DNA from 4 places in the Alteromonas sp. S005 genome. Region 1 is predicted to be linked to each of the others. Evidence: predicted binding sites of a transcription regulator. Region 1 holds the regulator's gene; each other region holds the start of a gene.
What was found. The regulator sigma-54, encoded in region 1, starts transcription at its own class of promoters, with help from an activator protein. The targets are predictions, from matches to a motif close to GTTGGCACGNNNNTNGNNT.
Positions count from the first base shown of each region.

Region 2: a site for sigma-54 is predicted at 2,383-2,401, ahead of V7R55_RS00010 (EF-hand domain-containing protein). Genes of this name have one in related genera too.
Region 3: a site for sigma-54 is predicted at 4,290-4,308, ahead of V7R55_RS03600 (flagellar assembly protein T N-terminal domain-containing protein). Genes of this name have one in related genera too.
Region 4: a site for sigma-54 is predicted at 6,452-6,470, ahead of V7R55_RS17740 (exopolysaccharide biosynthesis protein). Genes of this name have one in related genera too.

Region 1 covers NZ_JAZETN010000005.1:20,398-28,232, reverse strand. The annotation lists gene V7R55_RS08145 (spondin domain-containing protein) at 1-615, opposite strand, end outside; gene V7R55_RS08140 (response regulator transcription factor) at 838-1,590, shown strand; gene mgtE (magnesium transporter) at 1,683-3,041, opposite strand; gene V7R55_RS08130 (HPr family phosphocarrier protein) at 3,215-3,487, opposite strand; gene rapZ (RNase adapter RapZ) at 3,487-4,332, opposite strand; gene ptsN (PTS IIA-like nitrogen regulatory protein PtsN) at 4,416-4,859, opposite strand; gene hpf (ribosome hibernation promoting factor) at 4,873-5,160, opposite strand; gene V7R55_RS08110 (RNA polymerase factor sigma-54) at 5,191-6,672, opposite strand; gene lptB (LPS export ABC transporter ATP-binding protein) at 6,746-7,471, opposite strand; gene lptA (lipopolysaccharide transport periplasmic protein LptA) at 7,474-7,835, opposite strand, start outside.
Region 2 covers NZ_JAZETN010000001.1:442-8,276, forward strand. The annotation lists gene V7R55_RS00005 (AMP-binding protein) at 1-1,322, opposite strand, end outside; gene V7R55_RS00010 (EF-hand domain-containing protein) at 1,680-2,258, opposite strand; gene V7R55_RS00015 (DNA polymerase II) at 2,515-4,884, opposite strand; gene V7R55_RS00020 (MBL fold metallo-hydrolase) at 5,321-6,352, shown strand; gene V7R55_RS00025 (sensor histidine kinase) at 6,418-7,728, opposite strand; gene V7R55_RS00030 (chemotaxis protein CheX) at 7,728-7,835, opposite strand, start outside.
Region 3 covers NZ_JAZETN010000002.1:236,458-244,292, reverse strand. The annotation lists gene V7R55_RS03630 (CheR family methyltransferase) at 1-617, opposite strand, end outside; gene V7R55_RS03625 (chemotaxis protein CheV) at 633-1,562, opposite strand; gene flgA (flagellar basal body P-ring formation chaperone FlgA) at 1,833-2,552, shown strand; gene flgM (flagellar biosynthesis anti-sigma factor FlgM) at 2,656-2,985, shown strand; gene flgN (flagellar export chaperone FlgN) at 3,042-3,473, shown strand; gene V7R55_RS03605 (LPP20 family lipoprotein) at 3,600-4,037, opposite strand; gene V7R55_RS03600 (flagellar assembly protein T N-terminal domain-containing protein) at 4,371-5,552, shown strand; gene V7R55_RS03595 (transglutaminase-like cysteine peptidase) at 5,706-6,386, shown strand; gene V7R55_RS03590 (bifunctional diguanylate cyclase/phosphodiesterase) at 6,393-7,835, shown strand, end outside.
Region 4 covers NZ_JAZETN010000020.1:41,918-49,752, reverse strand. The annotation lists gene V7R55_RS17790 (ribonuclease J) at 1-102, opposite strand, end outside; gene V7R55_RS17785 (DUF2789 domain-containing protein) at 168-401, opposite strand; gene V7R55_RS17780 (DUF2750 domain-containing protein) at 567-917, opposite strand; gene V7R55_RS17775 (LysR family transcriptional regulator) at 990-1,820, opposite strand; gene V7R55_RS17770 (hypothetical protein) at 1,934-2,101, opposite strand; gene maoP (DUF413 domain-containing protein) at 2,498-2,854, shown strand; gene V7R55_RS17760 (PRC-barrel domain-containing protein) at 3,046-3,786, shown strand; gene V7R55_RS17755 (ArsR/SmtB family transcription factor) at 3,874-4,185, opposite strand; gene V7R55_RS17750 (rhodanese-like domain-containing protein) at 4,378-4,728, shown strand; gene V7R55_RS17745 (LysR family transcriptional regulator) at 4,783-5,706, shown strand; gene V7R55_RS17740 (exopolysaccharide biosynthesis protein) at 5,713-6,318, opposite strand; gene V7R55_RS17735 (sigma-54-dependent transcriptional regulator) at 6,795-7,835, shown strand, end outside.

The sequences.
Region 1 (7,835 bases):
AACGATACGAGTAGGCGCACCGCCGCCAGCAACGCCAGGAACACCATAACCCCCTAGCGCATTTCCTGTACCGGCTTCAACGACGTCAGTACGAGCACTATTTAGCTCATCGTTTAACTCAGTACCTGCGTCGTATGCATTGAGATAATACGTGTAAGTGCCCGGTTCTGTTGGAATTTCAACGCTGTCCATACCAACAAAAGCATCGTTAGTAGGTATCAACATAGACAAGAGTGAAAGGTAAGGCTTGTCCATAGTATTGAATTCGTAACTAAGCGTTGCTTTTGGCGCAAGAAGACCACCAAAACGATGCCATGTATTTGAGCCATTGTCGGTATCAACAGGGCCTAAAAGTGCTTCAAAGTTTGCACCGCTGGAGTCTGCGTTTTGCTCGTCGTCAATTACACCTGCTTCAGCAAGCCAGGCTAATGCCGAGGATGCTGGCTGGCCGACTTCAAAAGCGTCTACGGTTTCATCGTGTGCAACAACCAAGCGGGGGGTAAAGCTTTGCGCTTGGGTTAAATTAGTAATTTCGAGCTCTAGAGTAACGGCTTGGCTTGCTGATATAGATGCGAGCGACAGTAGGGTTGCGCTAGCAAGATTAGAGAATTTCATTTTGTTGTCCTTATTTATGACTTAATTCGCATAAAAATTTAGGGCACTAAAATGCTTAATTCATCACGGAAATATCACAAAAAGCACACAGATTTGTCTCGATAAATAACAATTTTGTTAGAAATTTTTAGTTCTAATTTTTCAATAGAAAATTGTTGTTTATGTGAAATAAAAACTTAAACGCTCTGGTCTTGTTGTTTATCGGCAAAATAGGAGCGAGATATGATCCTTATCATCTACAGCGGAAATAAGTTTCAACAATATATATCGCATTGCTTAAGTAAGCATAGCTTTCTACACGATGCAGTCTCTAACTTTCAATCAGCAGAGTCACTGCTAAAAGCGCAGCGCTATTCTCTCATTATTGTCGAATCACATCGATGCATTACGTGCTTACAGCGTATAAAGAGCTTAGTTGATAGCAATTCTGAAAGTTGGGTTGTTGCTGTTGAAAGCGATGTGACCACACCAAGTGAAAGAGACGAAGGGGTCGATGAAGCTAACTACTATGAAGCCGGGGTAGATGATTATGTTTCTGGACCTTACGATGAACGGATGTTTTCAGCGCGAATTCGCTCTCACATGCGCAGAAGTATGCCGAATTTAGATGGTTCGAGAGTTGTTGATAGTGGCGACGAGCGCATTGAAATAGGCCCGCTTCAAGTAGACCAAAGGTATCACAGCGTGACAATAAACGGGCAAGTGCTAGCACTAACGGCACGAGAATTTACCTTGTTGAATTATTTCTGTCGCCACCCTAATCAGGTCTTTTCTCGCAATCAGCTACTTAGTGAGGTGTGGGGGTATAACCATGAAGGCTATGAACACACAGTAAACACCCATATCAACAGACTGCGCACTAAACTTGATAAAGTTAACAGTATTAAAAATGGTGGCCAGCTAGTACAAACCGTTTGGGGAGTAGGGTACAAGCTTAATATTCATGGTTATATCGCCAAAGCCCTTAGCGCTTAAGAAGCCCTTAGCGTTTAAAAAGCCCTTAGCGCACATGCAAAATGATGCAGACACAAATCACACCTTATTTAATTTTAGTAGAGCCAATATACTTAAATTAAAAACAGGGTCGCCGTGCCTAAGAAAGCAAAAATACCAACCACGTCAGTGATAGTGGTGAGTATAACGCTACCGGCAAGCGCAGGGTCTATTTTTAGACGCTTCATGATCATGGGGAGGGTTGCGCCCGCAAGTGCCGCCGCAATCATGTTTACCATCATAGCAAAGGCAATAATGACACCCAGCATGTAGTCCCGCTTCCAGAGGGCGATGACAGAGGCAATAAGCACCGCCCAAATAGCACCATTTAAAAAGCCAATAGAAATTTCTTTACTAATAAGCCAGCGCGAGTTACTGGCATTAACATGTCCGAGCGCCATACCGCGGATAACTAGCGTTAGGGTTTGGTTACCAGCAACGCCGCCCATGCTCGGTACTATGGTATTTAAGATAGCTAACACGGCAAGTTGACTTAACGTGGCTTCGAATAAATCACTTACCATCGCAGCCATTAGCGCAGTGACAAGGTTAACGGCCAGCCATACGGACCGACGTTTAGTACTTTGCATAACAGGTGCAAAGGTATCTTCATCATCATCGAGACCGGCCATACTCATCATAGAGTGCTCAGCGTCTTCACGAATGATATCAACTACATCATCAATGGTAATTCGTCCTACTAGACGATTGTTTTCATCAACTACCGGTGCCGAAAGCCAGTTGTAACGCTCAAATAGGCTAGCCACTTCATCGTCAGGCATGTGCACCGGTATGGCTTCCGATTCTTCGTCCATGACATCAGACACTTTTTCGTCGGTATCTGCGGTGAGTAGACGGGTGACAGGAACAATGCCAACAAGGTTATCGGTTCTATTTACCACATAAAAGGTATCTGTATTTTCCGGCAACTCACCTTTTAAACGAATGTAGCGCAGAACTACATCAATGGTAACGTCAGGACGCAAGGTAATGGTATCGGTGTTCATGATGAAACCAGCGGTTTCCTCACCATAAGACAGTGCTTGCTCTGCACGCACGCGATCTTGTGCATCCATTGAGTCGAGAATGTCTGCTAACACAGGTTCAGGAAGGCTGCTTAGCGTTTCTGCTAAGTCATCGGTATCCATCTCTTCAAGTGCGTCAACCACATTGGCGGGAAGCATCTTTGTTATAATACCGTTTCGAACATCGTCAGACAGTTCTTCTAAAATGTCACCGTGAAAATCGCTATCAATCAGCTCCCACAACTCATCGCGAGTCCTGCTAGGGCTAGATTCAAGAATATGGGCAACATCAGAGGGGGGAAGTTCAAGCAGAAGTTTACGTACAGAGACAAATTGACCGTTGATCAATGCAGCGTTAAGAGCGCGTAACTGTGTTTGTACGTATTTAGAAACAAGCGCTTCTGCCATAAGGCGTTATTCCTACTATGCTGAGATTGAAAATAGAAGCTGTGTAGCCTAAGTATGTGTAGAATATCGCAATTATATTAAGTCTGTCATGATAATTGCGTAGGTTCTACAAGAGAATTTTACTTAACAGTGCTAACTGTTGATTAATTCAGCAAAGGGAAGTTGACTTACCGCTATTCGTCTTCGTTAAATTTACCTTCAATCAGCTCTTCAATAGCTGCAAGTGCGTCGGCTGCGTCATCACCATCAACAATAACATCGACCTGTTCGCCCTGATGACTCTCCAACATCATTAAGCCTAAAACGCTGCTAGCGTCTGCTTCTTTATCACCTTTTTTCAAAATGATTTTGGCATCAAATTGATTAGCCAGCTGTACCAGTTGCGTGGCAGCTCTGGCGTGTAACCCCAATTTATTGACGATAGTAAGTGTTTTTTTGATAGTCATTATTGGTTGAGCTCTCTGTGACGAATTTGCACATCAGGGTGTATTTCGCCGAAGGTTTTTGACAAGGTTTGGGCAATATAGACAGAGCGGTGTTGGCCGCCAGTGCAGCCGATAGCCACAGTCACATAGCTTCTATTGTTGCGTTCTAAATGGGGAAGCCATGTGGTCATTAAATTTTGAATTTGCCAAATAAACTTGGTCACTACGGGTTGTGAGCCTAAAAACACCTCAACGGGGGCATCTAATCCAGTGAGGTGTCTAAGGTCCGTTTCCCAATGAGGGTTTGGTAGAAAGCGCGCATCAAAAACATAATCGGCATCTTTGGGTATGCCATGTTTAAAGCCAAATGACTCAAACACCAGTACAAGGCGAGAGCTCTTTTTACCTAGGATACGTTCTCGGATCAGCTCTGCGAGTTGGTGTATTGTTAGCTTGTCTGTATCTAAGTACAAATCAGCGCGCTCAGTAATAGGAGCGAGCAGCGCAGACTCTGCTCTAATAGCTTCTGAGAGAGACTTATTTAGCTTGGCTAAAGGGTGAAGACGGCGCGTTTCGCTAAACCGCTTAACCAGTACATCATCGCTTGCGTCGATGTACACTATAGTCATAGACCAAGAAGAAGGCAGGTAGTCTAGAATCTCTACCAAATCATCAGGATTTTTGGGTAAGTTTCTTACGTCAATACTTACCGCAACTTGATCGTATTCATCAACAACAGTATGGGTAAGGGTAGGAAGCAAATTAACTGGGATATTATCAACACAGTAATAACCTAAGTCTTCTAATGCGCGAAGTGCGACAGACTTACCAGACCCTGAACGACCACTGATTATGATCAGCTTCACCTAAACTCTCCCTTATATTCTGGTTTCATCACATACGCGTTGTTGATTTAAGCGCCTGCCTATAATGTTTAAGCGCTTATTGTCTAACTTAATGCAGAAATAATTTCGTCGCTGTTTGTTGCACGTCGTATTGTTTTAATGGTTTCTTTGTCGCTTAGCTTGCCAGCAACGGTAGCTAATGTTTGAAGGTGTCCTTCGGTTTGCTCTTCGGGAACGAGAAGTGCAAAAAAAATATCTACAGGCTTTTCATCTAGGGCATCGAAGTTGATAGCAGGCGTGCTGGTTACAACAATTGCTATCACCTTATCAAGGCCAGCCAGGCGACCGTGAGGCAGTGCTATGCCGTTTCCAATACCCGTACTACCCATACGTTCTCGAGCCATCAAGCTATTTAGAACCGTTGCCTGGTCGATGTTATCGTTATGCTTGGCAGCGATATCAGCGATGATCTCAAGAATTCGCTTTTTACTATTACACTGAACCGCACACTCGGTGCGGTCCAGACTTACGATGGCTTGTATATCCATGCTTAATTAACTACTAATGTTTTTTCAGTTTTTCCTTATGCTTGATTACCTGCCGGTCGAGTTTATCAACCATGCTGTCAATCGCCGCATACATGTCGGTATTTTCTGAGGATGCGAATACTTCAGCGCCACTTAAATGAACAGTCGCTTCAGCTTTTTGATTTAATTTTTCAACGTTCAGGATGACATGCACATTAGAAATGTGATCAAAGTGACGTTCAAGTTTGCTGAACTTCGTATCGACATAATTACGCAAAGAGTCGGTGATTTCGACATGATGACCAGTAAGGTTGATTTGCATATTTCGTCTTCCTTATATTATTAAGCCCGGTTAGATAAGGCTTTTGCGTTGGTTCGACGGCGGGATCGATAACGATTCCCGGTATTTTGCTATTGTTCGCCGAGCGACTTTTATGCCTTGCTCGGCCAACAACGAAGCAATCTTGCTATCACTTAGCGGCTTGCTAGGATTTTCCGCAGCCACTAACTTCTTGATCAATGCACGAATCGCTGTGGATGAACATTCACCACCTGACTCGGTTGCAACGTGGCTTGAAAAGAAATACTTCAACTCGAAGATACCACGGGGCGTATGCATGTATTTTTGCGTTGTCACACGTGAAATAGTGGATTCGTGCATATCTACCATTTCTGCGACATCATTTAGCACCATTGGTTTCATCATTTCCGGGCCGTGCTCAAAAAAGCCCATTTGTTGCTGCACAATGCAATTTGCAACCTTCATCAAGGTATCGTTACGAGATTCAAGGCTCTTTATGAACCACTTAGCCTCTTGCATGTGCGAGCGGATGAATTGTGAATCGCTACTGTTCTTAGCACGGCGACTCATCGCAGCATACTGTTGGTTTACGCTTAGTTTAGGCAGGCTGTCAGGGTTCAGTTCAACCACCCAACGGCCATTTTTCTTAGTTACTGAAACATCAGGTATGACATACTCAGGCTCTTTAGTAACTAAAGCACTACCTGGACGAGGATTCAAGGTTTGAAGTAAACGCATTGCTTCGCGTAGCTGATCCTCTTTCAATCGGCTCTTACGCATAAGCGTGCGGTAGTCTTTACTGCTCAGTAAGTCCGAATATTCCTCGATAAGCTGCTTTGCTTCAGTGAGCCAAGGGGTGTCGTCCGAGAACTGGCGCAATTGCACCATAAGACATTCCTGAGGGTTACGGGAACCCGAACCAATGGGGTCGAACATCTGAATGCGCTTAAGCACACATTCGATTTCGTCCATCTCGATAGGCTCTTCTAAGTCATCGTCATTAACCGCTTCTAAGATATCGTCAAGGGTTACGGTTAGATAACCCGACTCGTCAATTGAGTCGATAATAGCTGTGGCAATAGCGCGGTCAGTATCTGAAAAATGAGTCAGGCGCATTTGCCAAAGCAAATGCTCTTGGATGTCTTCGGTAGTTTCACCTTGGAAGATTTGTTCGTCATCATTAGACGGGCCAGGCGCAGGCGCAGAAGAGGCGGAGTAGTACTCGTCCCAGGTGCTGTCGATAGGCAGCTCATCGGGAAGGTCGTTCTTCTCCAGTGCATCTCCTGCTTCTAGCGTGTCGCTTGATGCAGAAGCTGTCGCTTCAGCAGCGCTATCGTCACTATCGACATTGTTCTTTTCTACTTGTGGCTCGTCGCTACCTTCTTCCACTTCTAAAAGCGGATTAGAGTCGAGCGCTTCTTGAATCTCTTGCTGGAGATCAAGCGTAGAAAGCTGCAGCAGCTTAATAGCCTGCTGCAGCTGAGGTGTCATGGTAAGTTGTTGGCTAAATTTTAGCTGTAAAGATGGTTTCATCTACGTCTTATTTAAATGCTCTAAATTAAATATACCAGAGCGAAACTGAAAAATGACAATTCGGTTACACTAACTATAGCCTGAATTGTTCGCCTAGGTATACGTCCCTTACTTTTTGATTACTTAAAACCTGTTCCGCAGTTCCTTGCGCAATAAGCTCGCCATGACTCACAATGTACGCTTTTTCGCAAACATCCAATGTTTCACGTACGTTATGGTCCGTGATAAGGATACCAATACCCCTATCTCGCAGATGCTGTATTATCTTCTTTATATCATTAACTGATATTGGATCAACACCGGCAAATGGTTCGTCTAACAAAATAAATTGTGGTTTTGCTGCCAGAGCGCGAGCAATCTCTACGCGACGCCGTTCTCCCCCTGACAAACTCATTCCCGTACTATTACGTATATGGTTGATATTAAATTCATCAAGTAGTGCGTCCGCTTCTTCTTCCTGCTGTTGTGAATTTAAATCTTTACGGGTTTGCAAAATGGCCATGATATTTTCATGTACCGTAAGCTTTCTAAAAATTGACGCTTCTTGCGGAAGGTAGCCTATACCGCGGCGTGCGCGCTCATGCATTGGCTGATGAGTAAGCTCACTATCATCAATTTCAATCTTGCCTTTGTCTAGGTTGACCAAGCCCACAATCATGTAAAAAGTGGTGGTCTTACCAGCACCATTTGGGCCAAGAAGACCGACAATTTGCCCAGTAGAAACTGAAAGACTCACATCGCGAACGACTTGTCGCGATTTATACGATTTAGCAAGGTTTTTAGCGCTCAAAGTTGCCATTGCTATTCATTGCCCTCGTTGTCTTTCTTAGACGACGTTTTACGAATAGTGTCAGGAGTAAACACTGTTGTTACTCGACCTTCACCATTTTCACCGGCGCCACCTGTTGCAAGCAATTGTTCAGTAATCATATCGAACGTAATTTTATCCCCTTGTACTTTACTAGAATCTTGCTGTAGTTCGGCATTACCCGCCAGAGAAATAGTGCGATTAACCACCTCATAGCGAATTTCATTAGCTTTGGCTGATACCGGTGTACCGTCTTCTAATGATTGAGAGTAGCTTGCTGGGTTCCCTCGGGCGATAAATATTTCTCGGCCGCTGCCATCAGTAGCAATAACTTCTACTTCATCCGCTTCAATGA
Region 2 (7,835 bases), on a different contig from region 1:
TCGTCTATGGTGGCTTTCGTCTTAACCTCATCGCCCCAATAACCTTTCATCACACAGTAGCCTCTCGCGCAGATTTCGCCAGGTTCTCCAATAGGCACCGTATTGTCTTGGGGATCTATGATCTTCACTTCTGTATGGGGCATAGCGCGTCCTACTGTTTTTACTTGCTTTTCAAATGGCGAGTCAATGTCAGTAATATGATTGATAGGGCTACACTCTGTCTGACCATAACCTATAACGACTTCGGTCATATGAAATTCACTATGCACTTTACGCATTAGTTCCTCAGGGCAAGTACTTCCTGCCATAACGCCCGTCCTTAATGTTGACAGGTCAAAGCTCTTGAAATTGGAAAGTTCGAGCTCGGCGATGAACATGGTTGGTACGCCATGTAATCCCGTACACTTTTCTTCTGCTACCGTACGCAGCGTTGTCTCAGGGTCGAAAGACTCTCCAGGGAATACTGCGCATGCTCCTGATGCTAAGCAAACTAAGTTGCCTAATACCATTCCAAAGCAGTGGTAGAGCGGTACTGGAATACAAAGTTTGTCTTTGTGTGTGAACCTCATTGCTTGTGATACTAATAACCCATTATTTAGAATGTTTCCGTGCGTTAGCGTTGCGCCTTTCGGGTTTCCCGTCGTGCCGGAAGTAAACTGGATATTGATGTTGTCGTCTGCGCTAAGTTTCGATTCAACGGCCTCCAATTTAGATTGAAGCGCTGCTGTTGGTTCTATTTGCAATGCAGAAAAAGCCTCTAATCCTTTTACAGTCATATCGCCAATCGTGTATACATATTTAAGTGAAGGCAGCTTAGCAAGCGTTAGAGGACGCTTTGGTGTGTTCTTATCTTGGCTGTCTATTTCAGGTGCAAGCTCTTTCAGCATGGCGACGTAATTTGATTGCTTAAAAGACTGCGCCATCACTAAATGCTTTACCCCAACATTGTTGATAGCAAAGGCCAATTCATCAGGACGATAAGCGGGGTTGAGACACACCATAATCGCGCCAATCCGGGCCGTGGCCATTTGTACCAGTGACCATTCGATGTTATTGGGGGACCATATCCCAACTCGATCACCTGGCTCCACACCATTGGCAATTAAACCACAAGCCACGCGTTCTACTTCACGCCAGTATTGCAGATAGGTCCAGTGAACATCTTGATGTTTTACGATGATTGCAGGGTTATCACCATAATTGTCGACAACCTTTTTGAAATATTGACCAATTGTGAGTGATGTGAGATCGGCATTACTAGGACCTCTAAACTCACTTTTTTGAAGTGGAAGTACTGTGTTTAGCTGTAACTTTGATTCCATTGTCTCTTGCCTCCATGCGCGTACGCATCTGATTTAAATGTAATTTATGATAGCCACTATTAAGTATTCTTAAGTGAAATACACAATTACGAATATTGCGCTGATTACATATCACGTAATTACATTACAAAATGTTTAATCATTATTAACAATATTGTTGCAAATGAGTTTTGTCGACAAGATGTTAGTCGTATATGGTGTTGTTCAACGAGTAATATTAACGTTTCGTCGCAGGACGTTTTCTAAATGGGGCTAGTTAAGGAGTTTCGTGGGCTTTATGTCGAGAAAGAAAATAAAAAAGCCCCGCACTTTAAGCGGGGCTACATAGTTGGGAATATTATGAATTACTTAGTTTAACTATTCTGATTCAATCTCTTCAAAATAGGTACGGTATTCCATACGGGTTATGTACGAATCACCATCTTCATCCATTGAATCAAAGTCGCCTTCAACGTCGGCCATTACTAGTTCCTTCTCACTAATCTTACCATCGCTATCCATATCGATTTTAGTGAACTGAGTATTGGCTGTTGCAGACATCTCAGTACGCAACTCCTTATTTTTTTCTGAAATCATTTCATTATCAGCTTTAGAAAAAAGTGCTGGATTACCTTCTTCAGTTAGCACAGCGTCTGTAGTGCCTTCTGTTTGAACTTGAGTGATAACCTCATCACTGAACATAGATGGTTTTTCATCAACAAATGTGTTGAACTCTGCGCGGCTAACCATGCTGTCACCGTCGGTATCCATCTTTGATACTAACATGCTGTCGATAATACCTGATGACTCTGAGCCTACGATGTAGCCATTACCGTCTTGGTCGAGCGCATTAAAGCTCTTAGAAATTTTTTCTTCATGGTGACCTGCGAGTGCTGATGCAGAAAGTGTAGCGGCAACAACGGCACTAGTAATCATACTTAACTTTGTGATCTTCATAATCAAATTCCTTCTGTTTCTGTTTGCGAACACGGGCTATCAATTGCCCTAATCACTAAATTGAACGCATGTTGATTGAAGTTAAACCTTCGCACAAACCTATTTAGTTACTCACAGATACTTTATTCACTTGTCGTGCCAAAGAGGTAAGGTATTGAAAATAAAAACAATAACTTAATAGGAGAAAAGATTGAGGCTGGAACGCTTTTGTTAATTTGTAACGAAGCCTGAAAGATCTTCATACAGATAAACGTAATTAAAATAAGGAAAGTTGGGTGTTAGCTATGCGTTCAAAACTAAGGGATATCATTGGCAAAATACTATCAGCAATGGGTTTTATCTGTTTCTCGATATAATGGTCATAGTCAAGCGGCGCAGAGATAGTTTCTACTGTTTGTGGCCCTTGAACAGTAATTACATAGGCTATGGAAGTATTAGATTGGTAGCGAAGTGGCAATCCCTTTTCTTCAAATAACTTGTCGGCCCGTCTCGCCGCTTTTACGTGAGGAGGAAGAGATTTTACATACGAAGAAAGTGGTTTTCTAAGTCGCTTTTTATAGATCAACTTGTCATCCATATTTCCCGCTTTTACCGCGTTTAGGGCTTTATTGATGTACTGCTTTACAGGTTCATTGGTAAAGACTCTTTTGTATAATTCGTATTGGAACTCTTTAGCAAGCACTGTCCAATCTGAACGCACGTTCTCTAGGCCCTTAAAGACAAGCTCACCGTCTTTCATCCCTGCGTAGCGCTTCTTACTGCCTTCAGAAGAGCCACGAATTGTTGGCATAAAGAAGGTAGAAAAATGAGATTCAAACTCAATCTCCAAATGGCAGTCAATGTCGAACTGACGTTTAAGTAACTCAGCCCACTTCTGATTAATAATTTTTGCAAGCTCGCGACCTGTTTCAGAAGGCGTACCGAGAGCAGTATTTCCTTCAACATGCACAAAGGTTGAATCGGTATCACCGTAAATGACTGTATAGCCTAGTCCCTCAATCCAACTCGCGGTAGTTTGCATGATCTCATGCCCACGCAAAGTAATTGAACTCGCTAGACGAGGGTCGTAGAAAGGACAGCCTCCGCTACCAAGTACTCCATAGAAGGAGTTCATCAATATCTTAATCGCTTGAGAGCGTGGCGCATCTTTTTGTTTTTTGGCTTCGTCGCGCTGAAGCCATAGGTTTTCAATAATAGAAGGTAGAAAATGTGATTCACGGCTAAATACTGCACCCTTAAAGCCTTCTATAGCGGTGCCAGGAGACTTGAGGCCTTCTGCAAGCCCTAACGGGTCAATTTTGAAAGTGCGAATAATAGAAGGATATAGGCTTTTAAAGTCGAGTACTAAAACATCTTTGTACAGACCAGGTTGGGAGCGCATGACATAACCACCCGGACTAGCTAAACCGCCATTTTCAGGTCTTACTCCAGCAACATAATACTTGCGGTGTAGCTTAGGTAAATAAACATTTAAAAACGCCGCTACCGAACCACCGGGGCGACTCATATCTAAACCCGTAAGTATGCTGCGTAATGCTAAAAAATCAATAAACTGGGTTTTGTCCTGAATGCGGTTTACCAGTTCGGTGTCTTTAAAGTTGTAGTTAGCAAGTGCAACAGGGTCGTCGTGATAAAGACGCTTAATGGCTTCAAGCTTGTCGGTCGCTTGAATAAGCTTATTTTCGCTGAGCAGTTCTTCGGATACGTGGTCAAGAGAAAAGGACTCAAACTGATAAGTCATGGTTTTAAGTGCTTCGATACCATCAATCACGCATCGTCCCGGCACATCAACGAGTGTCTGATCTTCCCACTGTCTTACTGAAGCCTCTCGGCCATGGCGGCCAATAGCATAATTGAGCGAATTTGCCTTAGCACGGCGGCCCAACACAGCCATATCAAATTGCTTAACATTCCAACCCAAAATAATGTCTGGGTCGTAGGAGGTAAGGTGTGAAAAAAAGGCTTCTAGCAGTTCTTTCTCAGACCCAACCGTAATGAGCGTGTATGGACTGTCTTCTTGCTCCTGTAATGTCTGCCCAATAAAACTCGGTGGGCAAACAAGCAGCACTACACTTTTTCCTTCACCTGCGAGTGCAATGCTGAACAGCTCCTCGTGTTCATTACACTCAATATCTATACTTAACGATGTAAAAGAAGTTCTGAAATGGCAGGGCCTGATCTGCGCATTCTCTATAACAATTTGTGACGTATCATCAACAACTTGTGGAGCAACAAACTCCACTGCGCCATATACAAAGCGCTCCATCAAATAGCGATCGGCTACGCGAATATCGGCTTCATACAATACAATACTGTGCTCTTGGGCGCGTTGACGAAGCTGATGCATGTGCGATTCGGTGGCGGTCTTGACGGTAGCCACAGGAACTTGTTCTAGTGTGTAAAAACCATCTTCTGAAATGCTGATCTTAGCTGGAATGCGAGCTGCAATGTCGTTCAATGCTGCAGATTGGTCAAGGGACACGAAGCAAGTGGGGTTTTGAGGGGACGATATTAATCTAGCGGTGTTGTTGGCGGTTTTGACCCACAGTTCAACATATACTTTACCTCGCTGGGTAAATGTACTTTTGTTGAGTATGAACCCTTGCTGTATTACTGGGGCTGACATGAATTTGTTTTTACTAACCGCTTTTTTAAAGTGTCAATTTATTAGGAAAGTCCTACGGGCGTCGACACTACTTAAATTTTAATAACCACAAACTTCCGTATTCAGTGCAAAGCACAAAAGTTAACAAGGTACGTGTGCTATAAGGACCGAAGACCATAGTATAACGTTTGTTATCACCGGCTCCTATAGATCTCTATTCGACAGATATGTTTGTTTTTGTAAGCAGAGCGAGTTAGAACGAGACTTGTTCTAATTATCTTGCATTAAAACCAAGGTATCAAACGAACAACATAGTTCTGAGCTTACGCATAAGCATTATCGAGTAAATCTTTATCGATACAAGCCAGTCGTACGAAAGCTATTTCAACAGCCATTGGGAACAGTGGAACGACTCAGCGAATATGAAAAGATGCAGGTTATAAAAAGTGAGGGCGATATGGAGTATCTATTCAACAAACAGGTAGAACCGGGCGAGGTAATTGAAGTAGCCGAAGGCGTACTTTGGCTAACCATGCCTCTTCCCTTTGAGCTTGATCATATTAATCTGTATTTGATTCGAGGTGAAAACGGCTGGGTAGTAATTGATACTGGCATCGGAACGTCCACCACCAAATCCCTTTGGAAGTGTATATTTAAGCAACTAGACGAGCCGATCGTTGGCGTTATTGTTACGCACTTACACCCTGATCATGTAGGGTTAGCAGGTTGGATTGCTGATAAGTGTGACGTACCCTTTTATATGACCCAAACTGAATATTTCACTGCGCGAGCCTTCGCAGCAGGTAGAAACGGTGCTACTAATGAGAGGGATGTACTATATTATCGACGGGTAGGGCTTGATGAATCAATGATTACAAAGCTGACGTCAGGCGAGGGTAACGGGTACAGCAGTGTTGTGTCGCCAATTCCTATAAGTTACACCCGTTTAAAACATGGTATGACGTTATCGCTTGGCGACAATGAATGGAAAGTTATGGTTGGTCGCGGCCATTCTCCTGAACACGCCTGCCTTTACAATGAAAAGAAAAATATTCTTATTTCTGGCGATCACATTCTACCCATCATTACACCCAATATTGGCGCCTATTCAACGGAGCCTGACGCTAATACTTTAGCTGATTACCTAGATACGTTGCCCCAATTTAAAAGTTTGCCGCAAAATACAACAGTATTACCCGCACATAAGCTTCCCTTTATTGGTCTTCACGAGCGAGTAGACACGCTCATTGCACATCACCACGAGCACCTTAGAGCATTATTAGATGCTTGTGAGAAGCCTCGAACGGTAGTGGAACTATTACCAGTTATGTTTAAGCGCAAGCTTTCAAGCCGTAACATGGTGTTCGCGGTGGCCGAGTGTTTGTCTCACCTTAATTACCTGTTAAATGAAGGGTGTATTTCGCGAACACTTAATGAGGAAGGTGTGTATATATTTAAAGTGTGTGAAGCGAGTAAGCTAGCGAGCTAAATAAGCCTGATAGCCCGATATCTTAAGGCGTTAATAGTTTTTTGTCATTTTATAACAATGAGTGTCTAAACTGTCTGAGAGTCTTCCGTTTCATTTTCTTCGCTTGAAGGCGCTGGCGCGGCTGGGGCTTTAGGTATCGTAATTTCTACGACAGTTCCTTTTGCTTCTTTACTGCTAACAGATATTTTACCATGGTGTTGTTCTATGGCTGTGTAAGCTACGGAAAGGCCCAGTCCTTGACCTTGCCCCTCGGGTTTAGTGGTGAAAAAAGGCTCGAAAATGCGTTTTAAGTGTTTGGCTGGGATACCGCAACCTGAGTCCAGTATTTTAATCGTTACTGATTGAGCAGCATCAATTACAGTGAGCTTTATGAAGCCCTTACCGTCTACCGCTTGTGCAGCGTTAATCATTACGTTCATCAGCGCCTGTTTTAATGGTCCTGGATTTCCCATAACCTCCACCTTTTCTTTCTCACAGTCGATTTTATATTGGGGGGCGCTGTATTGGGCTGAAATGAGCGTGATGAGCTGATTACATATGGCGCAAATATCTACAGTCTGCATACCTTCGGCAGTTTCTAGTGAGAAGTTTTTAAGGTTCTCGACAATATCTTTTACCCGTGTAAGGCCTTCAGTAGACTCTGCAATTAGCTCAGTAATATCGTCTTTCAGTAGGTCATAGTGATTCGACTCAAATAAGGCATCTATTTGTTCCTTAAGCTCGTCATTAAAGAGCTCAATTTGCCCTTTAACACCGTCACAAATCGCAAGAAGGTGCGATGCGTATTGATCTAGCGTATTGAGGTTAGCATTTACAAAGCCAATTGGATTGTTAATTTCATGAGCTATACCAGCTGCAAGTTGCCCCGTAGAGGCCATCTTTTCAGCTTGTATAAGCTGGCTTTGGGCGGTATCGAGTTTGCGAATGAGCTTTCGCTGCGCTTCGTGCTCTTTTTTTAGGGCTTCGGAAAGTTTTTGCTGGGCTCTGAAATAGCTCGCTTGAGCGGTTACATTTTGCAAGAATATACAGGCTAAACGCTGCCCGGTTTTTTTATCTTTAATAGGCAAAATTTCCATATTTTGGTACATCTGCGTCTCTTCGCCCGTAATAGGCCGAGAGCTTTTGAATGGAAATATATGCGGTCTTTGCTCCCAATAGCTAAAGCTTGGGTGCTGTAATACGAATACCGACTTTAGCCTACGCTTAAGGAACTTACCTTGCCCTTGAAACAACTCAACCACAGGCGTGTCTTTATAACAGTCGCGCATTTTGTGAGGGAGACGATCTAAAAAGAAGTCGTTGAGATAAACGACGTTAAAGCTTTCATCGACTACACCAATTCCGACAGGTAACTTACCTACCAGCTGTTCAAACATTATGCGAGTAACTCATCCAATGTGTTTTTCATGCGAGCAAGAGATTCATCGTCCAAACAAAACACAACGCGCATGCTAAATGAGGAAATTGCGATAACGAACTGAAC
Region 3 (7,835 bases), on a different contig from region 1:
CTTGTAAGCAAATTCAGACTTCTAAAGCTCACCATTCGGCGGACTTCAGGTTTTACCTGCATTAGACCTTCTTCGTTTTGTTGGAAAAACGCTTGTCTTCGCTGTGGAGATAAACCTCTGGCAAGAGACAACTCGTCGTAAATGCCAGCTTCGCACTTTTGCAGCATCTCAGAAGACAAATCAGTAGCGACAATTTCAACGCCCGCCCTAAGAGCCCCCGGACGTTGTCGCTGAAATTCAAGCACAGACATTGCGATGGAGTAAGGTTCTTGCCCTGATGAGCATGCAGCACTCCAAATGCGAATCTTCTGATTTTTGGTTGATAAGGATGGCAATAAATCCTTTAAAAGAAGGTCAAAAGGATAGTTATCGCGAAACCATAAAGTTTCATTCGTTGTCATTGCGTCTATAACGCTTTGAAGCAAGTTTCTATCAAGACCACGTACGACAACATCAATCAGTTCGTCTGCAGACTCGTACTTGTGTTTATAAAGCAACGAAGCCAAACGGCTGCGGACGAGATATTGCTTATTCTCCCCCAATACTATGCCGCATTGCTTTTCAAGAAACTCTCTAAACTTAAGATAGCTCGCAGGCGAAACGTCTTTATTAGCCAATCCTTTTCTGCTCCGTTATTCGCACTCGGTCATCAGCCACTTCTGTACAGCTGTCGCTAATTCGTCTGGGTGGAACTTCGCAATAAAGTCGTCTGCCCCCACCTTTTGCACCATGGCCTGATTAAACACCCCACTTAATGAAGTGTGTAGGACGACGTGAAGTTTTTGAAGCTCAGGAATATTTTTAATTTCTGCAGTAAGGGTATAACCGTCCATTTCCGGCATTTCAATATCCGAGACGAGTACACCAACGCGGTTTGTCACATCACCGTACTCTTCGGCAATTTCTTTAAGTCGATTGAGTGCTTCAAGGCCATTTTTAGCCAGCTCAATTTCTAGGCCTAGCGATGTAAGCGCCTTTTTCACCTGATTTCTCGCTACTGCCGAGTCATCAGCAATGAAGATAATTTTGTTTTCTTGCCCTTCTGTCGTTAGTCCTTCAGCGACATCAGCACTAACTTCGGCATTAAGCGGAGAGATCTCGTTGAGAATTTTCTCTACGTCTAATATTTCAATGAGTTCATTTTCCACCTCAGTGACTGCCGTCAAATAGCTGGCTCGCCCTGTACCCTGCGGCGGCGGCATGATGGCATCCCAGTTAGTGTTGATAATGCGCTCAACAGCACCAACCAAAAAGCCTTGGACAGAACGGTTGTATTCAGCAATGACGATAAACGCGTTAGAGAGGTCTTCAATTTTGCGACCACGTGTAGCCATGCTTAAATCGATAACCGAAATCGTTTGGCCTCGAATGTGTGCAACACCTCGTACCAATGGATTTAATTTTGGCATCGCAGTAAGCGGAGGGCACTGCAAAACCTCCCGTACTTTAAATACGTTGATACCAAATCGTTGACGGCCGTTCAGTCTAAACAGCAACAACTCTAAGCGATTCTGCCCAACAAGCTGCGTTCGCTGGTTTACCGAATCTAAAATACCCGACATAGGTCACCTCTAAGTAATACTGGGCATGATCATTGCCTCTTATGATAAGCATAGACAATATCACTAAATTTTTGCAGGTTAAACGACAGAAAAATGACGCCAAAGGTTTGTTCGAATTTCGATAGCGCTTCAACATCGTTAATTAAATCAGCACTGGTTGAAGCATATACGATGCACCCTTTGACTAAAATACTTTGGTAAAACCTGATTTTTACAAATGTAGATTTCACTAAGCATAGCCAATTAATCGTAAACTGAACACGAAAAGTCATGATGAAAAAGATAAACGAAAAAATGCGTATTAATTTATGTCGCTCGTTAGCCTGCTTAGTAGTCGGTTTGCTAAGTGCGCATTGCCATGCAGCAGCGACCAACCATGAGCAAGTTGAAGAAGGTGCCAAGAAGTACTTGATAAATCAACTTAACGATAATGCGCAAGATACTAACATTGATGTGGATATTGTGAAGATAGACGATCGGATAAATATCCCAGAATGTCCAACCGGTTTTCAATACAATGCGTCACAGGAGGCGTTGAGCCAATCCTACATATCGGTTCGAGTAAGCTGTAAAAATAACGAGTGGTATTTATTTACCAGCGGACAAGTAACACGAACAAAAGAAATTGTGGTGACTCAGGGCGCAATTAGTCCCGGTACAGTTTTAACTTCATCAAATTTAACCAAGGCAAAAGTTGACGTAAGACGACTACGCCACACAGCATTTACTGATTTAGAGTCATTAATTGGCGCTCGAATGAAGCGCCGCATTACAGATGGACAAGCAATACAGTCAAATATGCTATGCTTTGTGTGCAAAGGCGATAGAATAACGATTACCGCAGAGATTGCGGGAATGGAAGTTAAGACAGCTGGAATAGCACAGCAAGATGGTGTGGTTGGTGACAATATAAAAGTGATAAACGCCAGTAGTCAAAAGGCTATAATTGCTAGGGTCGCAAGCCCTGAAGAAGTCGTGATACACTTGTAAAAGTATGCGCTAAATATCTACTATTTTGTTCTCAATTTAGCTAAAGATATTTGCCAAATGGCCGATATTAATTACAGAGGCAAAAAAGTAGTGAGGACTGGATATGGCAATTAACAATATAAACAATGGGTTACCCAAAACACCCGTTGATAATGGGAAAGTTGCGCAGCAAAATCAGACGCAACAATCTCAACAACAAGCTTCAGCGCAATCGGCACAAACCGCACAAGCGCCAAGACAAGATTCTGTTTCTTTGACACAGTCTGCTCAGCAGCTAAATCAAGTTCAGAAGAAAGGAACTGAGGCGCCTGTTAATCAGGAAAAAGTAGATCGCTTAAAGAAAGCGATCCAAAGTGGTGATTACAAAGTCAATCCTGAAGTGCTTGCTAATAAAATAGCGAAACTAGAATCCGAGATTTTTGGGACTAAGTAATTCGACGCGAACAAATTAAGGTCTTTTCAACAGACACGGTTAATGAGATAAGTACAGTGACAGAACAAGCGAGCCAGTTAACTCAAGCATTATCACGTCAGGTGGAGCAAATGACTTCACTAGCGACGCTGCTTGAAAAAGAACTGCAGCTGATAAGTTCACGTGATGCAGAATCTTTAATGAATTTGTTGGATGAAAAAGCAGACCTTCTAACGTCCATACAAAATTTGGACGCCGAGATTGAAAATGCTATCAGCAGTGAAAATTCAATGTCGGAGGAAGACGAAGCGTTAATGACTGACGCTAAGAAGCTTCTCGAAGATTGCAAATATCGAACACAGGTCAATCAAAAAGCCGTTGAGCAAGGACAGCTGCGCCTCACACATTTGCGGAATTTGATGATGGAAGTTCGAGCAAAAGAGTCACTCACTTATGACAAAAACGGAAAGCCGAAAGGCGGAACCTTAGGTTCTGGAGTGAGTGCTTAGTTATCTACGTCGCCTTTTAACGTCGCGGTTTATTAAGCCCATCTGCTGTTAATTTCACTTTGTGACTACGCACCTTTATTTACTCCATGATGAGTTTGCTGGTCCCGCTTCTCTTTGGGTTTGTTTCTAGTAATACTTCACATCCTTCACTCGACGTGGCTTTGCAGTCGACAAGTAAATATCGTAAACCTGCTTCATATCCAGAGAAAGTTCGGTAACGTAGGTATCATCTCCCACAGGATACGTCTTAACTACCTCGGCACCTCTAATTACTCCCTCAACCGACGCGCGTAATGTTTCGCTGTCAACGATAAGACCCGATACAGACTGTCTACCTTCAATTTTTTGACCATATACCTGCTCGGTTAACTCACGGTATGCATCTAATTTTGACGCTTTCATTGCCATGATCAATTTCATACTGTCGGACTCGCCATTTTGCGATGAAATTGGCGCATAGCCTACCGCTTTTAAAACAGGATAAGTTTCAGGTTCAACGGTTTCCCATTCGACGTGTTTATCAATAATGCCGCAACTGCTCAATGATATTGCCAGGCTAAACATGGAAGACCGCAAGAGTAATTTTGAATTCTTTAGTCTGTTCAACCACATAACTTAAAACCTCTGTGTGCATCAATAGTGAGTTAGTGACGTCTAAATGTTGACCTTATTAACCTTTATAAGCTAGTCGCATTTAAACAAAGCGTTATGAACAAGATCTAACTCTATAAAGACGCTTTGCAGTCACCTATCTTGGTAATGGGGAAACAAGCAATAAATGCGCCCGTTTTCTCTTAAAGATAACTCCCCTCTTTAATTGGCACTTTTTTCGCATAGTTTCCACATAGGTGACGACATTATGTAAGCGCAATAGCTAAGCGACCACAGAGGTGCGACGTGCGACAAACAAGCAGAACAACGCTAATGGCATGTTTAAGTAGAGCCATGGCGGCAGTTTGCCTACTTGGCCTTATGGCGGGGCAATCCCATGCCGTTTGGTATGAAGCCACGGGACAAGCGGTAGTAATGAGCGGTGACAAAGAAGCCGCAAAACGCGCAGCAACACAAGACGCGCTTAAACAAGCTATGTTGTTCGCTGGGGCATCAGTGCAAAGCGTAGCCAAACTAACAAATGGGCTTTTGAAAAACGAAGAAATGACTATTCGCTCAACGGGTGAAGTCGAGCAGTTAGAACTCGTGAGTGAAACTTATAATGGCGATGTAATGACAGTTAGTGTGCGTGCAGACATTTTTCCAAAAGGAAAAGCCTGCTCAGCGCAGAACGACGAAAAGCACTTTGCTACAACTCATTTTAGAATAAGAAACAGAGCACAACTGACCCAAGGAAATATTCCGCACTTTGATAAGGCGTTTACACAGCGATTAGCTAAGGCAATGCAAGAACAGACTGATAACCTCAGACTAACTTACGTTGCTCCCCATACGGCAAAGTTTGATAGCCGTTATACCGACAAAAACGTTCGTACGCTATCAGATCAAAGTAACACGCAATTCGTTATTATCGGGGTTATCGATGATGTAAGCGTTACGCAAAAAGAGGCATCCGTGTTTACACCGTGGCGAAGCGAGACTTCGCATCGTTCGTTTGCGATGTCTGTACAAGTTTATGACGGAATAAACGGCGGTCTGTTGTTCAGTTCCTCTTACGATACTAATGAAGAGTGGACGTTTGATAGGTTTGAAGACGTAGATGAATTTTCATCGACCTTTTGGCAATCACGCTACGGTCAAGCAATTGACACGTCAATCAGTCAATTAATAGAGGATATTAAAGAAGCGACAGCCTGCCAACCAGTTACTGGGCGAGTCATCAGTATTGCGAATAATAACATTTCGGTATCTCTCGGGCGAGATAATGGCATTTCTGAAAAAGATGAACTATACCTGTATCAGGCCAAAGAGGTGGTCGACAATCGCGGTAGAAAATATCTTCAATATACGCTCTACCCCGGTACATTTATTGTGGATAGTGCATTTGGCAATTCGTCTGTGGTAGTCAACACCACGACGGGAATTACAGCGAATATTCAGGAAAACGATTTTGTAGTTAAGAAGTAAGTCAGCTTTCTCATTATCAATTGCTTATCGCTATGGTTGGAATATCAACAAGGCCGTGTTATACCTATAACAACGTATTATATTCGATACTTAAAATTTAGGTAAAGACAAGTACTCTACCTTATACTTTAGTATGACCTACACAAATCAAATATGACCCTTTCTCTGTTTGCGTCGCATTGCTTAGCATTAGTAGCCTTGCTACTGGCTGGACAACAACTAAGGGAGCACTATTTCATCGAGTTTCCAAAGTTAAAAGAAGAAGTTAAAAATAATTTTGGAGCTGACAAAGCATTACACGTCAATGCGCTTGAATCTAAACTTCATGACCTTGAAAATAAGGCCGTCAAAGAGCAACTTATCGGTGTTAACACTTTTTTTGACGAGCACATCCAGTACGCTACCGACGATATAGTGTTCAAACAAAAAGACTATTGGGCTACGCCTTCGGAACTTTTTGGCCATTCTCGCGGAGATTGTGAGGATTATGCCATTGCAAAATACGTAGCTCTGCTACACTTAGGTATCGATAGTTCTAAACTTCGTCTTATTTATGTAAAAGCGAAGATTGGTAGAAGCCGAGTAACGCAAGCCCATATGGTTTTGGGATACTATGATTCCCCTTCATCAGATCCTTTAGTACTCGACAGTTTAGTGTCTAATGTGTTGCCAGGCTCCAAACGTACGGACTTAATTCCTGTTTTCAGTTTTAATGATTCAGGTATTTGGCAGCCAGGCAAAACTGCACAGGTTTCCTCATCCACCAGCAGACTATCAAGGTGGCGTGATGTTATTGAGCGCATGAAACAGGAGGGGATTAGCAGAAGGTCTTAGGAGTCTATGTCAATAACAAGAGAGTTATGGCTTGCCATAGCAGTCGTTATCCTTGTTGCAATTGCCGGTAGTGTCACAATTCACGGGTTTACTACGAAACAATACGTAGAAGAGCAGCTTTATTCAAAAAACCTAGACAATGCAAGTATGCTTGCCCTAACTCTAAGCGGGCTTGAAAAAGATCCTGTTTCACTAGACCTCTTCATAATGTCGCAATTCGACATTGGTCACTACGCTTCCATTGTACTTCAAAAATCTGACGGTGAAATTGTCTCTGCACACACTCATGAAGTGCAATTAGATGAAGATACACCAAAGTGGTTTTCAGATAATTTTTCTCCCATAGTCAAACCTGGTGTCGCCCAAGTAAGCGAAGGTTGGGGTCAGTACGGCTCGGTTTATGTTGAAACAGACACTAGTTTCGCCGTTGCGTCTATGTGGCGAGCCACGCAACGCCTAATTTTAGGCTTATCGCTCGTAGGGATATTTCTAGGCCTATTGGGAGGCTGGGCGCTGCGCTTCATTATTCGCCCTCTTGATGGCGTTGTACGCCAAGCAGAATCCTTTCAAGAGATGCGGTTTATTCAACTTAAAGAGCCTCGCACATTAGAACTAAGACGCGTAGTTCGCGCAATGAACTTTCTCGCTACTAATTCGAAAAAGATCATGGAAGAAGAGAACACGCGCCTCGATCTGATGCGCTATAAAACCCAGTTTGATGACGAGTCTGGAGTCGCTAACAGAGATTACTTCATTTCAATCTTAAAAGGGCAGCTGGCTTTCAGAGACACTGAAGGGGTGAACTGCCTTTTCTTCGTAAGATTTACCGAAGGCGAAGGTTTCTTGCGCTCACCAGCGACTATCAGAAAAAAGCGTATTCGCGATTTCGTAGAGGAAATTAACGACAGCCTTTCATTACATCACGATAAATTTACAGACAGTCGTATTGCAAGAATGCAGAAAAATGAATTTGCTATTTTGCTTACAGAAACTCATGATGCCGTTGCCATATCAGAGGCAATTCACGGTGCTTGCTTAAGCGCGTTCAGCAACAAAGGGGATCCTAAGGTATTTCAATCTGTTGTTAAACTTCGCCCTGACGACAGTTTTTCTGCCTTGTTAATGCGGGCAGATGCGATGATTGATGAAGCAGAGCTGGTAGATATGGACGAACCCTTCATAGAGTCCACACTCAAAGAATTTATTAGCTTAGTAGAACAAAAACGCTGGGAAAAAGAACTACAAAATACTATTGAAGAATGTGGCGTAAAAACCTTTAACTTCCCCGTTTTGGATATTGATCGCAATTTGGTGCACTACCAAAGTTGGGCGGGCGTCACTATCGATGGCGAACTAAGAAAAAGTGGTTATTATACCCACTGGGCTCGCTATCTGGGGCTTTTACCCCAGCTTGAGCTAACTACGGTTACCAGCTTAATTAACTATATA
Region 4 (7,835 bases), on a different contig from region 1:
CAACCATTGACCATTGTGTCCGTATAAATTCAAATTCATACCAATTTCGCCGGTCCCGCCTAGGGGGACAAACCACAAGTCATCAATGTTTGGGTACAACAAGGTGTTTACTGCCTTCTTAAAAAGTTATATTCAACCAACGAAAACTGAAGATAAAAGCTTAAAAGTTATTCGTGCAATTCTGCGTTAAGCTGGTCGATAACTTCAGCCCACGCAGCATCTTCAACAATAGCATCTTTTAAAAATGCGGACTGACTTTCATTCCAATAAGGTGCTTCATGTAAATGCTGGCTTTTATTCAGCCCTCGATGTGTTTCAAAAAATTCAGCGATTTCTTCGTCAGAACTTCCTAGGCCGAGTTGACTAAATAAGCTGTTCATTGTTGGCTGTTCAGTAAACATAACGCCTCCTTGAGTTTTAGGGTAACGAGAAGGATACATATAACGTGCTACGTATCTAGTAGATAAGTACTTGAACTCACTATATCTACTTATTGAATAGTTACCCTCCTATATAAGCTTGAGATCACCCAGCACCCTCAAAACAAAAGTCCGCCTGATAGCTGATTAAAGATACTCAGCAAAGTCTTGTGGTGAAATTACCTCACCTTCTTCTGCTGGAACAGGACAAACAATAACCATAAGCTCGTCTTGCGTCATACCGGGAACCCACTTAGCTAAAAACTCTTCAGTTGTAAGTTCCATCGCTTCACAGTGCGCCCAATCTTCTGTAGCCCACAAGAGCGCGAGCTCAGCGTCAGGCCAAACCGGTACTCCGTCTTCTTCATCGGTAGTTAGCATTACGCAGCCATGCTCGTCTTTGAGGATAAACAGTTTTTGATCGGCTTTAATGGTCGCAAGGCTAGCTTCTAAGCGTTGAAAAGCGTTTTTTTCTAATAAAGGATGTATTTGAGACATAGGACTCTCTTTTAAATTCTGTCAATTTTGCGCCGTACATGACGGCACTCACGCAAAAGCTATTAGTCGCATTCAACTTATTGTAGACACACTGTCTATTATCTGTGAAAGACCAACGCGTCGTATTTGCTTCATACTGTGTATGTATAATTTTAATGTTACGTTTTCAAGGGTTCTTATTTTAGTTACATTGACATTGGCTGGTATCTGCTTTTCGATATTAGTGGGCAGCACGGCTACTCCCCCTTCGCTGAGTAAGTTATTCAATGCAAGGCTTAACGAGTTTGTCCTTAACTTTGCATCTCGCAGCTGAGGATAATCGGTGAGAAGCCAGTCTCTCGCCTTAGCACCCCAGTCAATTGCTACGAAATCAGCTGCATCAACAACATCGGAAATCTCACCTACACGATATAGTGCTAATTCATGCTCCATTACTACCTCGCTATTCACCTCTTCAGACTTTAGCGGCTCAGTGGAAAAAGCAAGGTCTGTTACTCTCTCGTGTAGTTGACGTGACAGCGAGTCGAGCGTTAAAACTTCAGCTTTTACAGACCAATCTGGAAATGAGTTATGAAGGTGACTTAGCATTGTGGGCAGCAGTAATTCGCTGGCAAGCTGTGTTGCTCCACAAACCACGTACTCAGACGATTGAATTTGCAGTTCTTGTTTTGCTTCGTTAAGCGTAACACACAATTGCTTGGCATAGGGAAGCAGCTTCTCTCCCGACTGGGTGAGTTGGATACTGTTTCGCTGCCTTATAAATAGCGTAGTGTGGAAGTATTCCTCTAGAAGTTTTATTCTCGCGCTAACGGCAGATTGAGTAAGGTAGAGATTTTCAGCGGCTTTGCCGAAATGGCGGGTTTTCGCCACCTCTATAAAGGTGGTAAGAAAGCGTATATCCATGCTAGATGTATAACCGAATTAATGTGGGTCTAAACTGACACAGATGATACGGCAAGTAAATACAAATGCACAGAGCACACCGTTTAAAACGGTGTGCTTAACTAAAAATCCAATTAATACTCTTCTTGATGCAAACGTCGCTGCTTTTCGCGTCGTTGCAAGTCTCGCTTCTGTTTTACCTTCACGGCACTTTGACGTTTAGAGTTTGGTTTTTTAGCGTGAAGATCTTCCTCTTCTACCGAGTCCCATTCATCACGCTGGTAACGATAGTCTTTACTCATCGACTTCTCAGGGTTATTAACAACCCCTCAATTATTATCCCAAGCGGCTAAATAGAAAACGAATTTTAATCATCGTAGCGACAAGAATTTTTGATGGCATTTTTACTGTAGTTTCACAGACGTATTTGGCAAGCATGTGTGTCATTTTTGTGACAATGCGCCTATAGAGAAAGCAGAAGAGGAATTCAAAAATACGTATATATTTCAGAACATTATGAATTAATGAAGATGCATTCCACCTTATTCAACTAAGCGCAGATTTAATAAAAATTTCCTCACGTTCCATTTTTTTACTCTGTTGAAAATTTTTTATTGATAAGAAAAAAATCTTTTGTTTTATCTTTGCTTTTATTTAACTTAAAAGTGCGCTGAACAAAACATTACGTTGGGTACAACATGAAAAGTTTAGCTATTCGACTATCTGCAAAACCGTTTATTGACCGTCAAAAGTTTCCCTATGGATTTCGCAAATCTGGGGATTTTAGTATTACTGAAGCTGATATTTTAACCAACTACGGCAAGACCTTATTAGGTCTTGAAAGTGGTGTTCTATCACCAGAAAGCGAAGACGAGCAACACTTCGTGAAGTTCATTAGTGGCGAAGTTGAAGCAGCAAATAACCTCGAAAAAGCGTGGGCAAAATACGTCAAGCTGGCACGAGGCAAAAAGCATTTCTATACCCTGCACAGCAGTGCTAGCAATCAATCAGATTACGACGACGATTATTCTGAAGAAGAGTTCGATGTAGCCTAATTTTGACATGCACGTTAAAAGCTCGCTCTGGCGAGCTTTTTTGTTTTTACAGATAAATGATCTCAATCAACTCTAAGCAAGAAGAAAATGAAGAAAGGTTAAGGACTGTCTACACTTAGAGTTATAAAGAGTGACGTTAACCAATGAAAACTGTTGCTCTATACAAAGAGCCCTAGCAAAGGAGACGCGCGATGATCATTAGTTCAAAACAGCTTACCCACTTTTCCATCCATGCCGTTGATGACAAAGTAGGAGGCGTACGCGATATTCTTTTTGACGATGAGACGTTTACCGTACGTTATCTGGTCGCGGATACAAATACGTGGCTTCCGCTTAGCAGAAAAGTAGTTATATCTCCCATCGCCGTGACAGAACTTGTGTACGATGATGACACTGTCCATATAAATATGACTGTTGAAAAGCTAAAGAACAGCCCATCAATCGACGAGCATAAGCCCGTCTCTCGTGAGTACGAGGAAAACCTCTTTAAATATTTTGGCTACGGTTACTACTGGATTGGTCCAGGAGCGTGGGGTGAGTTTGCACACCCCAATGAACTTGTTGAATTACAACAAGCGGAAGAGTCTGAAACACTTCACCCCCAAAAAGCCAGTAATCATTTAAGGGCTGTTGGAGAAGTGGGAGGCTATGAAGTTGCTACTACCACCGATAACGTTGGGCACATTAGTAACTTTATAATAGACACCCGAAGTTGGAAAATTGTAATGCTGGTTGTTGATACCAATAACTGGCTTCCTGGTGGCAAACATCTAGCGTTATTGCCGAATGATATTAAAAATATCGATTGGGCTGCGCACAGTGTTGAAGTGAAACTCAGTCATGACGAGTTAGTTAATAGACCAGAGGTTGATAGCGATAGAATTTCAGAAGACGATTATATTGATATGTTGTGCAAACAGCTTGATAGATAAGCTTAGATAAAACGCTAAAGACGTGCTAAATCATACAATGTCCGTCATTCCGCGGACATTGTAGTTTAAACTGCCAACACGAATAGGCTATTCGCAGAAAAATTCGTCCATCAGCGCTATAAGGCGTTTTACGCGTTCATCAACAATGCGATAGTAAATTGTTTGGCCTTCCCTTCTAGTCGCTACCATTTTTGATTCTCGCAGCAATGCAAGATGCTGAGAAATCACAGGCTGAGAAACATCGATTATTTCTAGTAGTTCGGTAACCGACTTTTCCTCTTTCAGTAACGAACAAAGCACCAAAAGACGTGTTTTATTCGCAAATTGCTTTAGGAAAATCTCAGCTTCCGCTGCGTGTTCCATAATGTCTTCTGAACCTATTACCATATCTTCAGACATAAACGCTCCGTATCTATAAAGTATTCTGACAACAATTTAGCCTTTTATTATACTAAAGTATAAACTATTCTGCCGACTTGCCATTATATGCGATGAAATTCGGCAATATATATTGTCTTATCGTTTTTCAATCAATATATTAGATTAACCTTATTTTTTAGTCGCAAGACGCAGTTAGATAATGGAAGCGCCATGCTAATAGATATCCAAACTCGAATTAAAAATATTGACTTCGACATTCGTTGTATAACTGCTGAACAAGCCTTTGAAGAGTTATCTAGCAACAATGGAGCACTCATTGATGTAAGGGAGAGCAAAGAAGCAGAAAGCCAACCGGTACCTTCTGCTCTCAATATTCCTAGGGGCGTGTTAGAAATGAAAGCGCTAGAGCAATTCAAAGAGGCATCGGTACCACTTTACATACATTGTGCATCTGGTGTTCGTGCGAAATTAGCAGCTGAGCAACTAATGCGTATGGGATACGACGATGTATCAGTTGTAACCTGCCCTGTACCTACCATCAACCAAGCACTCGAAAAATGACTTGTACTATAGGACTATGCTATAACTCTCTCAACACATAAGTAGAGGGCGCGTATGCTTAAATCCACATTAGAACAATGGCGAATGTTTAAAGCCGTGGTTGATGCAGGTGGCTTCAATCAAGCAGCTGCAGAAGTACATAAAAGTCAATCTAGTGTGCATCACGCGGTTCAAAAACTAGAGAGTGCTATCGGTGTAGCACTGTTTGAAAATATTGGCCGTAAAGTTAAGCTTTCTCCACAAGGCGAGCTTATGTATCGTCGCGCCTCGTTTTTGCTTAACGAAGCTCACAAGCTTGAAGAAGTAGCGAGTAGTTTAAAAGTGGGGACCGAAACAACGCTGCGCATAGCTGTGGATATTATTTTTCCTTCTGAATTGCTCTATAACGTGCTTGCTAAAGTCTCTGCTGAGTTTCCCCTACTGCGTATAGAAATAGAAGAGACCGTACTTAGTGGTGCAAATGCATTGTTAAGCAGCGGAAAAGTAGATTTGGGCATCTCTCCCTTTGTCTTTCCGAGTGGGTTTAGTGAAGATTTGTGTGAAATTGAGTTCGCCGCTGTTGCTCATTCCGAGCACCCCTTACATCAATTGAATAGAACCCTTACTTTAGAAGACCTAAAAAGTCATCGCCAGATTGTCGTCCGCGACTCTTCCGCAGAGCGCAAAGCAGATGTTGGTTGGTTAGGAGCAGAACAACGCTGGACAGTGAGTCACGTAAGAACATCGTTAGATATCATTGCTCAGGGCTTAGGCTTTGCGTGGCTACCTATTGCAATAATAAAAGACGAATTAGAAAATGGAACTTTGGTTCCACTTCCCATAGATAACAATGCTGCGTTAAGAAAAGCACTTCTTTATCTTTCCTTTGAAGATGGAGATACATTAGGTCCAGCAGCTCGAGCATTTATGGGGGAATTGAGGTACCAAACAATGAACTTGCCCAATTCGGAATTCATGTTGGACTCTTGCACTGAATAACTTGTGTTAGCTAACCGCCGCCGGTAAATGTTGAAAACCTAGTACAAAGCCAAATAGTGAGATCGACACACCTACCAAAGCCACTGCGCCGTCGTCTGTTGCCATTCCTACGGACATAATGAATACTGCTAATGCTGGAATTAACCCCATAAATGGAATTAGTTCGAGGGGTATCATCACTAAGCCACACCCTACACAATTTAATGCAATCAGTGAGCGAAACACAGGCTGCCTCATAAAGAAACAACGTGGAACGAGAAAGCGGTCAACCCGTGCTGCATAGGGCTTTACTTTTTTAAGCATATCGCGTAGTCGATGAGCCTCACATTGTATATCCATTACTTTTCGAGGCAACCAAGGGTGCCTACTACCGAGTAAAATTTGCAATGCAATAAGTAAAATCGTTACACCTGTTAAAGATGGAATTCCAGGAATGGCGCCGACAGGGGTGCAAGCAATAAAAGAAGGGAGCGCTAACATGGGACCAAAGCCGCGCTTTTCCATGACTTCCCAAAAATCTCCGAAATAAAATATGTTTTGCTTTGACCGCGGCTGCATTTTCGTCAGCAGCTCAGTCAATGTCATTGATCTTTCAGCTGTTTTTGCCCACATTTTCAGTTCCTTTGATACAATTTATCTTGTATTCCACTAATTTTAGGGGCGAGATACGGACGAAAAGAGCGCAAATACTCGCCAAATGACATCCACACCCTTATTTTCAGAAAAGTAGATCGTATTCAGATTTGTGCGAAAAATGTGCCAGCGCCTCTCCACAGTAGAATTTGCAAATTATTGGGAATACTTTTTGCAGCAGTGTGTAAATTGGTAACACTCATTATTAAATTAACAAATTAAATTTCTAGTGCGAATTGCGATAGTAAAATCGTAACAATGAATTCAAGGGAATGTGTTTCTATGAGCAACGCGCTTAAATTGAATGTGGTATTACCGTTAAACGAAAACACAATGCATAGAAATGTGTGACTACAAAGAGCTATCCAGTTACCTTTTCTCTCTCATTGTGGTAAAAATATAACATTGATTTTATTCCATATTTTTGATGGAAAGTAATAGAGAAGGACATCCGTGTGCTAACCGTACTTTTAGTTGATGACGACGCCGAGTTTACAGAAGTAGCTTGTACTATCATTGAATTTTTAGGTCATGACGTATTGACCGCTGCTACGTTAGCAGAAGCCCGTGACTGGCTTGAGAAAGAAACATTCGATCATGTGCTGTTAGATTTTATGCTGCCCGATGGAAGCGGTGCTCACCTATTCAACGAACTTGATGCGCTGCCTAAGCGACCCCGTGTAACTCTCATTACAGGCCATCCTTCAGTAAAGAGTGTAATAAAAGGGTTGTGTGGACCCACCGTAGACTATCTTGTAAAACCAATTCAACGTGAAGAAATTGAGGCGGTACTAAGTAAGAAACCAAAAGCAAAAGCGCCAGCAGAAGAAAAGATTGAAAAACACTTCGACTTGCTTATTGGCGAATCACCCGTGATGAAAGAGTTATACAAACTCATTTCAAGAGTCAGCAAAACCAGCGCTAACGTAATGTTGTTAGGCGAAAGTGGTGTGGGTAAGGAAGTTGTTGCTGCTGCAATTCACCGAGCCTCAGAAAGTGAGGGCCCTTACATTGCCACAAACTGTGGTGCATTTTCTAAAGAATTGATTGGTAGTGAACTGTTCGGTCATGAAAAAGGCGCTTTCACAGGTGCGGTAGGTCGTAAAGAAGGCGTTTTTGAACAGGCAGAGGGTGGTACCCTTTTCTTGGATGAAATCACAGAAATGCCTATCGATATGCAGCCTAACCTTTTGCGCGTACTCGAAAACAAAGTAGTGCTTCGCGTAGGTGGCACAAAGTCAATTCCGGTAAATTGCCGTGTGGTTTCTGCAACAAATAGAACAATGGAAGAGATCGCACAGAGCAAAGTGTTGCGTGAAGACATTTATTTCAGACTGGCTGTTTTCCCAATTACCATTCCTCCCTTGCGTGAAAGAAAAGAAGACATTCCTCTTTTGGCAAAAACTTTTATTGCAGAGTTTAACAAAGACAACGGCTCTAATTTTAAGTGGGAAGATAATCAGCTAGAGACCCTTCAAGCCTACGATTGGCCAGGT